Regions from separate parts of the Mesorhizobium sp. M0408 genome, predicted to be linked through region 3. Evidence: predicted binding sites of a transcription regulator. Region 3 holds the regulator's gene; each other region holds the start of a gene.
What was found. The regulator PhoB, encoded in region 3, activates phosphate uptake and scavenging genes when phosphate is short. The targets are predictions, from matches to a motif close to TGTCATNNANCTGTCAT.
Positions count from the first base shown of each region.

Region 1 (4,174 bases), on a different contig from region 3:
GCTACCAAGGCCGTTTCGCCACTGCCCGGCGCGGAAAAGTTTGCCAACCTCGATGGCGTCGTTGCCATCGGCGGCAGCATCTACGCCACCGCGTATATGACCGGCACGCTCTACCGCTACAAAGCCGGCGGCACGCCGCAAGCGGTTGCGACGTTCAAACCGGGCAGCGCCGACATCGGCACCGACGGCAAGTCGACAATCTTCGTGCCGCTGATGAACGACGGCGAGATCGCGGCATTGGGCCTCGACTAAGCCAGCCATCGGCTCAGGCGGCGGGCGCGGCTTTCTTCAGCTGCGCCCGCGATCCGTGATCGAGGCGGCATAAGTCACCAGCGGCCGCTTGACGCCGTGGTTGATCAGCATGCGGCGTATCTGCGGCGAAGCGCCTGATATAATGAAGCGAACGCCGGCGCGGCTCGCCTTGTGGGCCGCACCCTCGATGACATTGGCCGCCGTTGAATCGAAGAACGGCACCGCCGAACAGTCGAGGATGAAGTTCCTGCGCTGGCGCGGTCGGCGACGTCTTCCTGCACCAAGGATTGATGGTCTGCCTCCAAACATGCAGCACTCTTTGCCAGCCGATGCGCTGTCATGCTACAAACCTCGGCATCGTTTGGCGGGACATCCACTGCGATCCCGATTTCACAGGCACGACTTCAAAAGGATGAGCGGGTGAAGATATTCAAAGCGTTGGCGACCTCGACAGCCTTGCTGTCGATGGTTTTCCTGCTGGCAGGCTGCGGTCATGGCCTGATCAACAGGCTGATTTGAGTCAGGTGCCGTCGGCCCGCCCAAGCCATCGCTGCAGGAACCGTGCCGCAAGCCAGCACAGCATCGCCCAGGCAAAGCCGGCGCACCAGCCGGCCAATACGTCGGACGGCCAGTGGACGCCGAGATAGATGCGGCTGATGCCGACCACCACCGTCGTCAGCACCGCCAGCCCGAGTACATAGATCTTCGTTGTCCGCCCGGGCAAAAACCGCGCCGCCATGCTGCCCAGCGTCAAATATGTCACCGCCGACAGCATGGCGTGGCCGCTCGGAAACGAAAGCGATGCCACATCGGCGAGATGCGAGACCAGATCAGGGCGCGGCCGGTCGATGTCGAATTTCAGCACGCTTGACAGGAGCTGGCCGCCCGCTACCGCGACGAACATGAGAAGCGCCGCGCCTGGCCTGCGGATAAGGAGCAGGTAGACGATCATTGCTGCCGTGATCACCACCAGTACGCTGGCGCTGCCGAGGCTGGTGATGTCGCGCATCGCCCCTTCCAGCCACGCCGGTCCGATCGGATTGTCGGGCTGCCCGGCCTTGCGGAAGGCAAGCAGGATTTCGGTGTCGAAGGCATGCGGCGTGGTGGCCCGCGCCAGCTCCATCAGCTCCTCGAACCCCCACAGCCCGCCGGCAATGACCAGCCCGGCCAGCAGAACCGGGAACTCCAGCCAGTTGCGCAGTCTGCTTGCAATCTTCTTCATCGGCCCGATCGCAGTTACAGCCTTTGCAGATAGGGCCCGAGCGTGATCAGCGCCACAGCTGCGATGGCAAGCACGATGCCGGTTGCCTGTAAGGCATTGACGCGCTCGCCGAAGAAGACCAGCGCCACCACATTCACCGACACCAGCTGGATCACCGCCGACAGGCTGAACGACACCGACATGCCGAATTCACGGATCAGCCTCAGCATGATCAGATTGCCCAGCGAATAGAGCGCCAACGTCAGCACAATCTTGCCGAGGCTCGGCGCCAGCCCCCACTGTTTTGCGGCCATCGCCGCCAGCAGGAAGATTACCGTCGAAACGCAGAGCTGCCCAAGTCCCCAGAAACTCACTTTTGTTCTCTCCCGATGTGTCCCTACGCGCCTGCCGCAGCTCTTGTTTCCGAAGCGCCGGTCGCGGTCAAGCGGGCCCGATGTTGGACACGAAATCGCAGATAGTAATTAGCCGGCATGTCATCAAACTGTGACCTGCCGGCGATACCGGATTGGCCAGGCAACACGCTCCAGCAATCCATCCAGCCAGAGGCAGGCCCACTATGACCGAACATCGCTCCCCTGACGCCCATTTCCGCACCGGCGTGCTCGAGGAAAATGATGGGCCAGGAGCCAATCCCACCAACAACCGCACCATGGGTGAGATCATCGCCGCGCGGTTCTCGCGCCGGGGCTTCCTCAAGGGCTCGCTTGCCGTCTCGGCCATAGCCGCTACCGTCAGCCCGCTGGCGCTGATCACCGCCGACAACGCCCGCGCCGCCGAAGGCTCCGCCTTCGCTTTTGACGAGCTCGAGGCCGGCATCGACGACAAGCATCACGTTGCATCCGGCTATGACGCCGATGTACTGCTGCGCTGGGGCGATCCGCTGTTCGCCGATTCGCCGGAATTCGATCCGACAAAACAGTCGGCGGAAGCCCAGGCCAGACAATTCGGCTACAACAACGACTATGTCGGCTATATCCCGATCGACGGCTCGGCCGAGCACGGCCTGCTGGTGGTCAACCACGAATACACCAATCCGCACCTGATGTTTCCGGGCCTCGTCACCATCGTCGACGGCAAGGCCAAGCAGGCGCCCCTCAGCAAGGAACAAGTCGACGTCGAGATGACGGCGCATGGCGGCACTATCGTCGAGATACGCAAGGTATCAGGCAAATGGCAGGTCGTTCGCGACGGCAAGCTCAACCGCCGCATCACCTCCAACAGCGAGATCACGCTCTCCGGCCCGGTCGCCGGCCACGACCGCGTCAAGACCAGCGCCGATCCGACCGGCACGAAGATCATCGGCACCATCAACAATTGCGCCGGCGGCGTCACGCCATGGGGCACCTATGTCATGGCCGAGGAGAACATCCACGGCTATTTCTCGGGCGAGCTGCCGCAGGGGCATAAGGAAGCCGCCAATTACAAGCGCCTCGGCATTCCCGAAGGTGCCTATGAATGGGCAGCGCATTACGACCGTTTCGACATCGGCAAGGAGCCGAACGAGCCGAACCGCTTCGGCTGGATCGTCGAGGTCGACGTCCAGGATCCGACTTCGGCGCCGAGGAAGCGCACCGCGATGGGGCGCTTCAAGCATGAGGGCGCCGAATCGATCGCCGCCAAGGATGGCCGTGTCGTCTTCTATCTCGGCGACGACGAGCGCTTCGACTATGTCTATAAGTTCGTCACCACAGGCAAGTTCGATCCGGACAACCGCGCCGCCAACATGGATTTGCTCGACGACGGCACCTTGCATGTCGCCAAGTTCGTCGAGGACGGTTCGGTCGAATGGCTGCCGATCGTCTTCGGCCAGGGGCCGCTGACGGCGGAGAACGGCTTTGCCAGCCAGGCCGACGTGCTGATCGAGACGCGCCGCGCCGCCGACCTGCTCGGCGCCACCAAGATGGACCGTCCGGAAGACATCCAGCCCAATGCCACCAACGGCAGGGTCTATGTCATGCTGACCAACAATTCGAAGCGCAAGGCCGACCAGGTCGACGCCGCCAACCCGCGTGCCGAAAATGCCTTTGGCCACATCATCGAGATCGTCGAGGACGGCGGTGATTTCACCGCGACAAAGGGCAGGTGGGAAATCCTGCTGAAATGCGGCGATCCCGCTGTGGCCGACGTCGGCGCCACCTTCTCGACCGCAACCACCGCCAATGGCTGGTTCGGCATGCCGGACAATTGCGCGGTCGATTCGGCCGGCCGCCTCTGGGTCGCCACCGACGGTCAGGGTCCGAAGGCCACTGGCCGCACCGACGGTCTGTGGGCGGTCGATACGGAAGGGCCGGCGCGGGCGACCTCGAAACTGTTCTTCCGTGTGCCGATCGGCGCCGAAATGTGCGGTCCCCTGTTTGCGCCGGACGACCAGACCGCCTTCGTTGCCGTCCAGCATCCGGGCGACGGCGGCGAGGACTGGGAGGCTTTCGGCCGTCCGTCCTACTATGAGGATTTGTCGACGCGCTGGCCCGACTTCAAGCCGGACATGCCGGTGCGCCCGGCGGTCGTTGCCATCACCAGGCAAGGCGGCGGCAAGATCGCGGTCTGACACGCAGCAAGGTCTTGCAGTCTCAAGGAAGGATTTCGGCCATACGAAATCCTTCCTTCCGATACGGGATGCATCCATGCTGCGCATCATGCGCCGACTAATCATTCGGTGCGCTGAACCACGGCCACATTCATTGTGCTTCGCAACCTGAA
Region 1 covers NZ_JAMYRO010000005.1:8,309-12,482, reverse strand. Annotated here, with positions in the region: gene NKI67_RS07165 (SMP-30/gluconolactonase/LRE family protein) at 1-252, shown strand, start outside; partial or broken gene NKI67_RS07160 (sodium-independent anion transporter) at 289-513, opposite strand; gene NKI67_RS07155 (phosphatase PAP2 family protein) at 773-1,474, opposite strand; gene NKI67_RS07150 (hypothetical protein) at 1,489-1,827, opposite strand; gene NKI67_RS07145 (PhoX family protein) at 2,031-4,022, shown strand; gene NKI67_RS07140 (GNAT family N-acetyltransferase) at 4,124-4,174, opposite strand, start outside.
Region 1: a site for PhoB is predicted at 1,946-1,962, ahead of NKI67_RS07145 (PhoX family protein). Genes of this name have one in related genera too.

Region 2 (4,174 bases), on a different contig from region 3:
ACGCGTGGGGCCGCATTTTCCTGGATCTCATCGGTAAGCCGGGGGGCTCATGTCCGATATTCCGTTGTTTTTTGAGCGCCTGAACCGGCGCGCCTTTCTTGGTGCATCCGCTCTGGGCGCGGCCTCCGTGGCTCTTTCGTCGTGCACCACGACGGACGTGGCGGCGCCGCCGGTGCCCGCGGCACCAAGCGATCCGGCTCTCGGCGATGCCGCAAGCATGTATGCCGCGCGCATCGACGAGGGCTATCAACTGCCGGCAATTCCGGTAGCCAAGGTCGATCCGAAATTCGTGCGTCAAATCGTGGCCGACCCGACTGGAGAAAAACCCGGCACGATCGTCGTCGATACTTCCGAGCACTTCCTCTATCTGGTGCGCGACGGCGGCAAGGCAATTCGCTATGGCGTCAGCCTCGGCAAGGCCGGTTTCGGATGGACCGGCAGCGCCGTGGTTCAGGCGAGAAAGAAGTGGCCGGTCTGGACGCCGCCGCCGGAAATGATCCAACGCCGGCCGGAACTGGCGAAATACAAGGACGGCATGCCGCCCGGCCCGCAGAGCCCGCTTGGTGCCCGCGCGCTGTATCTCTTCCGTGACGGCAAGGACACGATGTACAGGCTGCACGGCACGCCGGAGTGGGATTCCATCGGGAAGAACGCTTCCTCCGGCTGTGTGCGCTTCATGAATCAGGACATTATCGACCTCTACAGCCGCGTCGATGGCGTCGTGCCGGTCTTCGTGCGCCCGAACCTGTCGGCCGCCGGGAAGATCGCCGCCGTGTCAAACAGGACGGCCGAGCCGATCGATGCAGGCGTGCCAAGGGACGCGGAGATGTTGAGGTAAGTGCCTTCGACTGGATCGTCAGTCGCAGGTTTTGCGATGCTTAGGACACCGTCTTTTCGCGGGCGAGCCGCAACTGAAGGGGCACGACCGTTCAATCGCGCCAGCTCAGGCGGACGCGTTCGGCGCCTCCGCCTGTATGGCTGCCGCTACTTCCCGGTGAGGCCTGGGAGCGTGACCTGATAGACCAGGAACATGGTGTCGACATCGGCGCCATCCTCGGCCTTGTAGGCCGCGCCGACCTGGAAGCCGTCCTGCGTGAGGAAGTCATTGTCATTGGCGACGAACAGGAAATAGTCGTCGGGCAGCTTTGGATCGAGGACGCTCACCACCGACATCGCCTCCCATTTCTCCGAAAGGTTGTTGCGGTCGTTGGGCGCGCCATTGTGCAACCCGAAGCGGCCGAGCTCGCTCTTGTCGTTGATGTCGATGAACGGCGTCAGCTTGGCCGGCGTCACCGATGGATCGAGCTCACCCTTGGGCGCCAGCGGCTTGTCCTTGTCGAACTCTGTGCCGGCGATGTCGGTTGCCGCCGACACATCGACGACGCTGATCTCGCGATGGAGCGAGGTGTCGCCCTTCAGCCCCTGGCCGTTGCCGCTGTCGCGCGCCAGCATCAGGAAGGTCTTGTCCGACAGCGCCACGATTTCACTCTGCGCGGCGATCTTGGTTTTGCCCTTGGCATCGGTGAACACCGGCAGCGGCACGACATATTCATGCGCGAGCTTGAGCTGGCCGGGATCCGAGGCATCGTAGACCAGCACGCGCGTGTTCTGGCGCGTCGAGGCGGAATCGCCGCCATCCTGCCTTGGGGCCGACTGCAGCACGGCAATCAGGAACTTCCCGTCCGGCGTCAGCGCCATGCCTTCGAGGCCCTGGTTGTTCTGACGGCCGGTTTCGGGATCCTTCGGATCTGGGTCTGCCGCGCCAGGTCCCGGATTGTTGGAAGCAAAGTTTGGCGTCCCGTGACGCATCGGGACAAGCGCCGCCGGCGGCTGCGTTGCCGACATCAGACGCCCATCGGCGGAGAAGCGGTAGATGTTCGGACCGTATTCGTCCGAGATGAACAGCGTGCCGTCGGGCAGCCGTGCGATCGCTTCGTTATCGAGCGCGAGCTTGCCGTTGGCTTCGGGCAGGATCGGCATGTCGTCGGTCGCGGCACGCACGCCGTTGAGCGGATCGAGCCCGGTTGCGTCGGCGCCCTTGTCGTCGGTCAAAAGCATGGTGTCGGCAAGCGTCGCCCTGAGGCCCGACTGTTCCTGGCCGGCGGCTGGCACTGCACCCGGCGTGATCGGAGCGAACTCGATGGCAATCGTGTTGAGGCGCGGCCGGTAGTCGGTAGTACCGACGACATTGTAGCCGCGATCCGGCAACAGCCACAACGAGCCCTTGTAGCCGTCGGCGCCATGCGTCCAGCCGGCAGCATCGATCGACATGCCTGAGCCGGAGCCAAACGTCTCGCCGAACTTGTCCTTCTGGCTGGCCGGGATGCGGCCGACGCCGACCAGGCCCTTGTTGACGAAGCTGACGCCGCCGACGGTCGCGGAGTTTTCTGCCAGGGCCGGAGTCAAGGCGGTGAACATCGCCAGCGCGACAGCGAGGGACGCGGTTCGGTGCAGGTTTTTCATGGATATCCTCTTTGAGACAAAGCTGCCGGGGCCCGAAAAAGCGCCGCGTCGCATCGAGGATGCCGCGAAAGCCTTCGGAGAAGCGATCTAGGACGCGAACATGATACTTGCGTGACAGTGCCGCGCTTGCTTTGACCCTTGTGGTCGCAACTGGCCTGGACATGCGAATCCGTCGCCGCCGAGAGTGCAATTAACAACTTTACAAATTATCGTTCTTATGTGAAGCTATGACGATGAAAGGCCACCGATGACAGTCTGTCGTTTCGCCACCCGCCTCAATTCCTTTGCCTCGCGGCCACAGGCCGAGTGGCCCGATCTTGTCGGCAAACCGTCCATGCTGCAAATGGCGGCACGTGCGGCGAAGGTTGCGGAGTTGACCGATCTCGACCTCAACTTTCCCGACCATGTCGATGAAAAGCCTGCGGAAATGGCGCGCAAACTCGGCGATCTCGGGCTTTCCATCAATGGTTTCGCCATGCGCTACTACTCCAACCCGGCCTTCAAGCTCGGCGCCTTCACCAATCCGGATCCGGCCGTTCGCCGCGAGGCCATCGACATGACCAAGGCCGGGATCGACGCCGCGCGCGAGGCTGGCGCCAGCCTGATGACGCTGTGGCTCGGGCAGGATGGCTTCGATTATGCTTTCCAGGCCGATTATGCGACGCTCTGGCAACACGAAATCGATGGAATTCGTGAAGTTGCGGCGCATGACCCCGATTGCCAGATCAGCCTTGAATACAAACCCAACGAGCCGCGCTCCTACAGCCTGATGCCCGATGCGGCGACGACGTTGCTGGCGATCCGCGAGATCGGCCTGCCCAATCTCGGCGTGACGCTCGATTTCGCCCATGTGCTCTACGCCGACGAGCAGCCGGCTTTCGCCGCTGCGCTCGTGGCACGGCACAGCAAGCTGCTCGGCGTGCACCTCAACGATGGCTATGCCAAGCGCGACGACGGCTTGATGGTCGGGGCCGTGCATACGCTGCAGACGATCGAGCTGCTGCGCCAGATCCGCCGCAACGGCTACGCCGGCGCCATCTACTTCGACACGTTTCCCGATATGACCGGGCTCGACCCGGTCCACGAATGCGAAGTCAACATCGCGACTGTCAAGCGCATGCTGCGCGTCGTCGATCGGCTGGACGGGGACAACCGCATGTTAGCCGCCGTCGACCGTCAGGACGCGATCGCGTCGCAAGCCATTATCCAGGAAGCCATGCTCGGCCCGGACAGCTGAGGCCCGGCCGCATATTCCGTTCAACAAGGGAGGAAGGACCATGAAATTTCTGCTTGCCACCGCTACCGCTGGCCTGATGGCGCTGTCCATCGGCTCGGTGTTTTCCGCAGACCTCGCGCCGCTCAATTCCGACACCGAGAAGGATCGCATCGACTGGTCGCAGCTCGAGGCCAAGTTCGGGGCCTTCCCCAAGCTGCCCGAGGGTACCAAGGCGGGTGCGGTCTCCAAGACGCTGACCAATGAATACTGGCGCTCGCTGGGAGAGGGCTACAAGTCGTTCGGCGACCGCACCGGCGTGCCCGTCGTCTACCAGGCGGCGCAGAGCGAGGGCGACCAGCTCGGCCAGCTCACCATCGCCGAAGGCCTGGTCACGCAAGGCTACAACGTGCTGCTCGTTTCGCCGCAGACCGACTCCAACCTGCAGCCGATCATGGAACAGGCCAAGGCAGCCAATGTGCCGGTGGTCAACGTCAA
Region 2 covers NZ_JAMYRO010000024.1:64,854-69,027, forward strand. Annotated here, with positions in the region: gene NKI67_RS24855 (L,D-transpeptidase) at 50-838, shown strand; gene NKI67_RS24860 (esterase-like activity of phytase family protein) at 985-2,463, opposite strand; gene NKI67_RS24865 (TIM barrel protein) at 2,711-3,700, shown strand; gene NKI67_RS24870 (sugar ABC transporter substrate-binding protein) at 3,741-4,174, shown strand, end outside.
Region 2: a site for PhoB is predicted at 2,564-2,580, ahead of NKI67_RS24860 (esterase-like activity of phytase family protein). Genes of this name have one in related genera too.

Region 3 (4,174 bases):
CCGACGCCAGCGCCAGCGTCATGGCGACACCCGCCAGAATGGCGGTCGTGAATTTCTTCATCATATCCTCCCTGCGCCGCGTACGGCGTGACCAATTGGCTCAAAGACCAGCTTAGAAGCTCTAATTTTTTCGAGCCTCGAAAAAATACTGGCCCGATCTCCGGCTGCTGTCAACATCGATTCTGATGGATTTTGATGACTCTGCGAGTTTTTTCGAGCGTCGGAATAAACGATGACAGCGCCACCTGCATCTGACACTATTTGCCTGCGTCCGACACTATTTGTCGGACATTACCGACGGCTTCCGGTTCATGAGCGGCCGCGGCAACCGGGAGGAAAGCAAAACAATGTCGGTCGGAATCCGCCATGACGATTTGCGCCGGCGCAACCGGGCGATGGTGATCTCGGCGGTGCGCCGGGCCGGCCAGCCATCGCGTACTGAGATCGCAGCTACTACCGGCCTCAGTCATTCGACCATATCGGCGATCTCTTCCGACCTGATACGGGAAGGCATCCTCGCCGAGAGCAAGGCAAGTGAGCCCGTTTCGTTGAAACGCGGTCGTCCGCAGGTCGGCCTCGCCCTCAACCCGGAAGCGGCGGCGGTGCTGACCGTGGTGTTGTCGCTGAATTTCCTGTCGGCCGCCATTATCGACTATACGGGACAGGTGGTCGCCGAGGAACAGCGCCGGCTGGACACGCTGACCATGCCGCGCGACGAGCTGATCCGTGAATGCATGGCCATCGTCCGGCGCCGGCTGCAGGATCCAGACCTTGACGTCCGCAGTGTCGCCCGCATCGCCCTGGCGATTCAGGGCATTACCGACTCCCCTGCACGCGCCATGCTGTGGTCGCCGATCACGCCGCAGACCGACATCGCCTTTGCCGACATGCTGGAGGACGAATTCGGCATCCCGGCAACGGTGGAGAACGACTGCAACATGATGGCGGTGGCTTTGCGCTGGCGCAATCCGGATCGCTATCGCGACGACTTCATCGCCATCCTGCTTTCGCATGGCATCGGCATGGGGCTGGTGCTGAAGGGCGAACTGTTCACCGGGACGCATTCCTCGGGTGGCGAATTTGGCCACATGATCCATCGTCCGGGCGGCGCGCTCTGCCGTTGCGGGCGGCGCGGCTGCATCGAGGCCTATGCCGGCAACTACGCCATCTGGCGCAACGCCAGGCAGATGAGCGAAGAAAGCGAACCGATCGCCGACGTCAGCGACGCCGACATGCGAGCACTGGCGGCCCGGGCGCGCGAGAAAGATGGGCCGGAACGCGAGGCCTACCGCAAGGCCGGCGAAGCGCTGGGTTTCGGTCTCGGCTCGCTGTTCGCGCTGATCGATCCGGCACCGGTCGCGATGGTCGGCGCCAGTGCCGCCGCCTTCGATCTGATCGAGCCGGCCTTGCGGAAGGCAATCGCCCAGACCGCCGGCGGCCAGCATTCGGACTCGATCTCCTTCGATACAGAGCCGAACGAATTGCCGCTGATCCGCGAAGGCTGCGCGATGCGGGCGCTAAGCTTCGTCGACCAGGAGATTTTCGCGCCGGGCGCGCAAATGAGGCCCAGCGTCAGAAAGAACGTAGCCTGACCAGGCGGGTCAATCTTCCCTGATCGCATAGCCGGCACCGCGGATGGTGCGGATGACATCCGGCATCCGGCCGTTGTTGACGGCTTTGCGCAGCCGCCCGACATGCACGTCGACGGTGCGTTCGTCGATGTAGATTGTCTCGCCCCAGACATTATCGAGTAACTGGCTGCGCGAGAAGACACGGCCCGGATGCCGCATCATGAACTCGAGCAGCCGGAATTCGGTCGGCCCGAGCCTGATTTCGCTCTTCTTGCGATAGACCCTGTGCGATTCGCGATCGAGCACGATGTCGCCGACCTTCAGCACGCTGGACAGCACTTCCGGCTTGGCGCGCCGCAGCAGCGCCTTGACCCTGGCCATGAATTCCGGTGTCGAAAACGGTTTGACCAGATAGTCGTCGGCGCCGGTCGAAAGCCCGCGCACCCGGTCGCTCTCCTCGCCGCGCGCGGTCAGCATGATGATCGGCAGCCGCTCGGTTTCGGGGCGCACCCGCAACCGACGACAGAGCTCGATGCCGGAAACCGCTGGTATCATCCAGTCGAGCACCAAAAGGTCGGGCACATTCTCCTGCAAACGGATCTCGGCTTCGTCGCCGCGTGTCACCACCTCGACCTGGTAGCCTTCGGATTCGAGATTGTAGCGGAGCAGCACACCCAATGGCTCCTCGTCCTCCACCACCATTATGCGTGGTGCGATCATCGGCTGGGCACCCCCATCATGTCACCGGTGCGGACATTGTCGTTTCGTCCTGCTTCGGACGATTGACCGGCAATTGCTCGCCGGTCAGCACATAATACGCATTTTCGGCGATGTTGGTGACATGGTCGCCGATCCGCTCCAGATTCTTGGCGCAGAACAGCAGGTGCGTGCAAGCGGTGATGTTGCGCGGATCTTCCATCATGTAGGTCAACAGCTCGCGGAACACGGACGTGTATTTGACGTCGATGCGCTCGTCGGCGGCACGCAGCTTGGCCAACGCGGCCGCATCGCCTGCAGCATATTCCTCGATGACACCCTGCACCTGGATGAGAACCAGCTGCGCCATCGCGTCGATGGAATGCGACAGGTCCCGCGGCGTGGCGCTGAGGCCGACCGCACTCACGCGCTTGGCGATATTCTTGGCAAGGTCGCCGATGCGTTCGAGGTCGCCCGCCATGCGGATCGCTCCGACCACATGGCGAAGATCGTGGGCCATCGGCTGGCGTTTGGCGATCAGGGTGATGGCGCGGTCGTCCAGTTCGCGTTGACGCGCATCCATGATGGCGTCGTCGGAAACGACGCGTTGCGCCAGCACGTTGTCGGAATTCAACAGGGCCTTGGTCGCCCCGCCGACCATCGAACCGGCGAGGTCGGCCATGTCGCGGATCAGCTTGCTGATCTGCTCGAGATCCTCGTCGAAAGAAGCGACTGTGTGTTCGCCCATGGTCCTGTCCTCATATGCATGATCGGAACGGCTCAGCCGAAGCGGCCAGTGATGTAGTCCTGCGTGCGCTTCTCGCGGGGCGACGTGAAGATCTTCTCGGTCCGGTCGAACTCGACCAGTTCACCCAGATACATGAAGGCGGTCTGGCGCGACACGCGCGCCGCCTGCTGCATGTTGTGGGTGACGATGACGATCGTATAGTCGGCTTGCAATTCGTCGATCAGTTCCTCGATCTTGGCAGTCGACAGCGGGTCGAGGGCCGAAGCCGGTTCGTCGAGCAGAATGACTTCCGGCTTCACGGCCACGGTGCGGGCGATACAGAGCCGCTGCTGCTGGCCGCCGGACAGGCTCAAGCCGCTGGCGTTGAGCTTGTCCTTGACCTCGCTCCACAGCGCGGCGCGCTTCAACGCCTGTTCGACGCGGCCGTCCATCTCGGACTTGCCGAGGTTCTCGTAGAGCCTGACGCCGAAGGCGATGTTCTCGTAGATCGACATCGGGAACGGCGTCGGCTTCTGGAACACCATGCCGATCTTGGTCCTGAGGAGGTTGAGATCCTGCGACCGGTCGAGAATGTTCTTGCCGTCGAGCAGCACCTGGCCCTCGGCCGTCTGTTTTGGGTAGAGCTCATAGATGCGGTTGAACACACGCAGCAGCGTCGATTTCCCGCACCCCGAAGGGCCGATGAAGGCCGTGACACTGCGCTCAGGCAGTGACAGGCTGATGTCCTTCAGCGCCTTGCTCTGGCCGTAGTAGAAGTTGAGATTCTTGACCTCGATCTTCGTCTTCTCGACGACCGTTTCGGCCATCGTCATGTCTGGGGACAACATCTGTGTCATCTGTCCTCTCTGCGTCCGGTAAGGCTGCGGGCGAGGATGCTCAAGCCCAGAACCGTCAGGGTGATTATGAGTGCGCCGGTCCACGCCAGTTGCTGCCATTCCTCGTAAGGGCTGAGAGCGAACTGGAAGATGGTCACCGGCAGGCTGGCCATCGGCGCGTTGATATTGCTGCTCCAGAACTGGTTGTTGAGCGCGGTGAAGAGCAGCGGCGCCGTCTCGCCGGAAATGCGTGCTATCGCCAGCAATATGCCGGTGACGATGCCGGACAATGCGGCGCGGTAGGCGACCGAACGGATCACCACCCAGCGTGGCGCGCCGATCGC
Region 3 covers NZ_JAMYRO010000003.1:15,608-19,781, forward strand. Annotated here, with positions in the region: gene xylF (D-xylose ABC transporter substrate-binding protein) at 1-61, opposite strand, end outside; gene NKI67_RS04030 (ROK family protein) at 348-1,592, shown strand; gene phoB (phosphate regulon transcriptional regulator PhoB) at 1,602-2,291, opposite strand; gene phoU (phosphate signaling complex protein PhoU) at 2,308-3,015, opposite strand; gene pstB (phosphate ABC transporter ATP-binding protein PstB) at 3,048-3,851, opposite strand; gene pstA (phosphate ABC transporter permease PstA) at 3,848-4,174, opposite strand, start outside.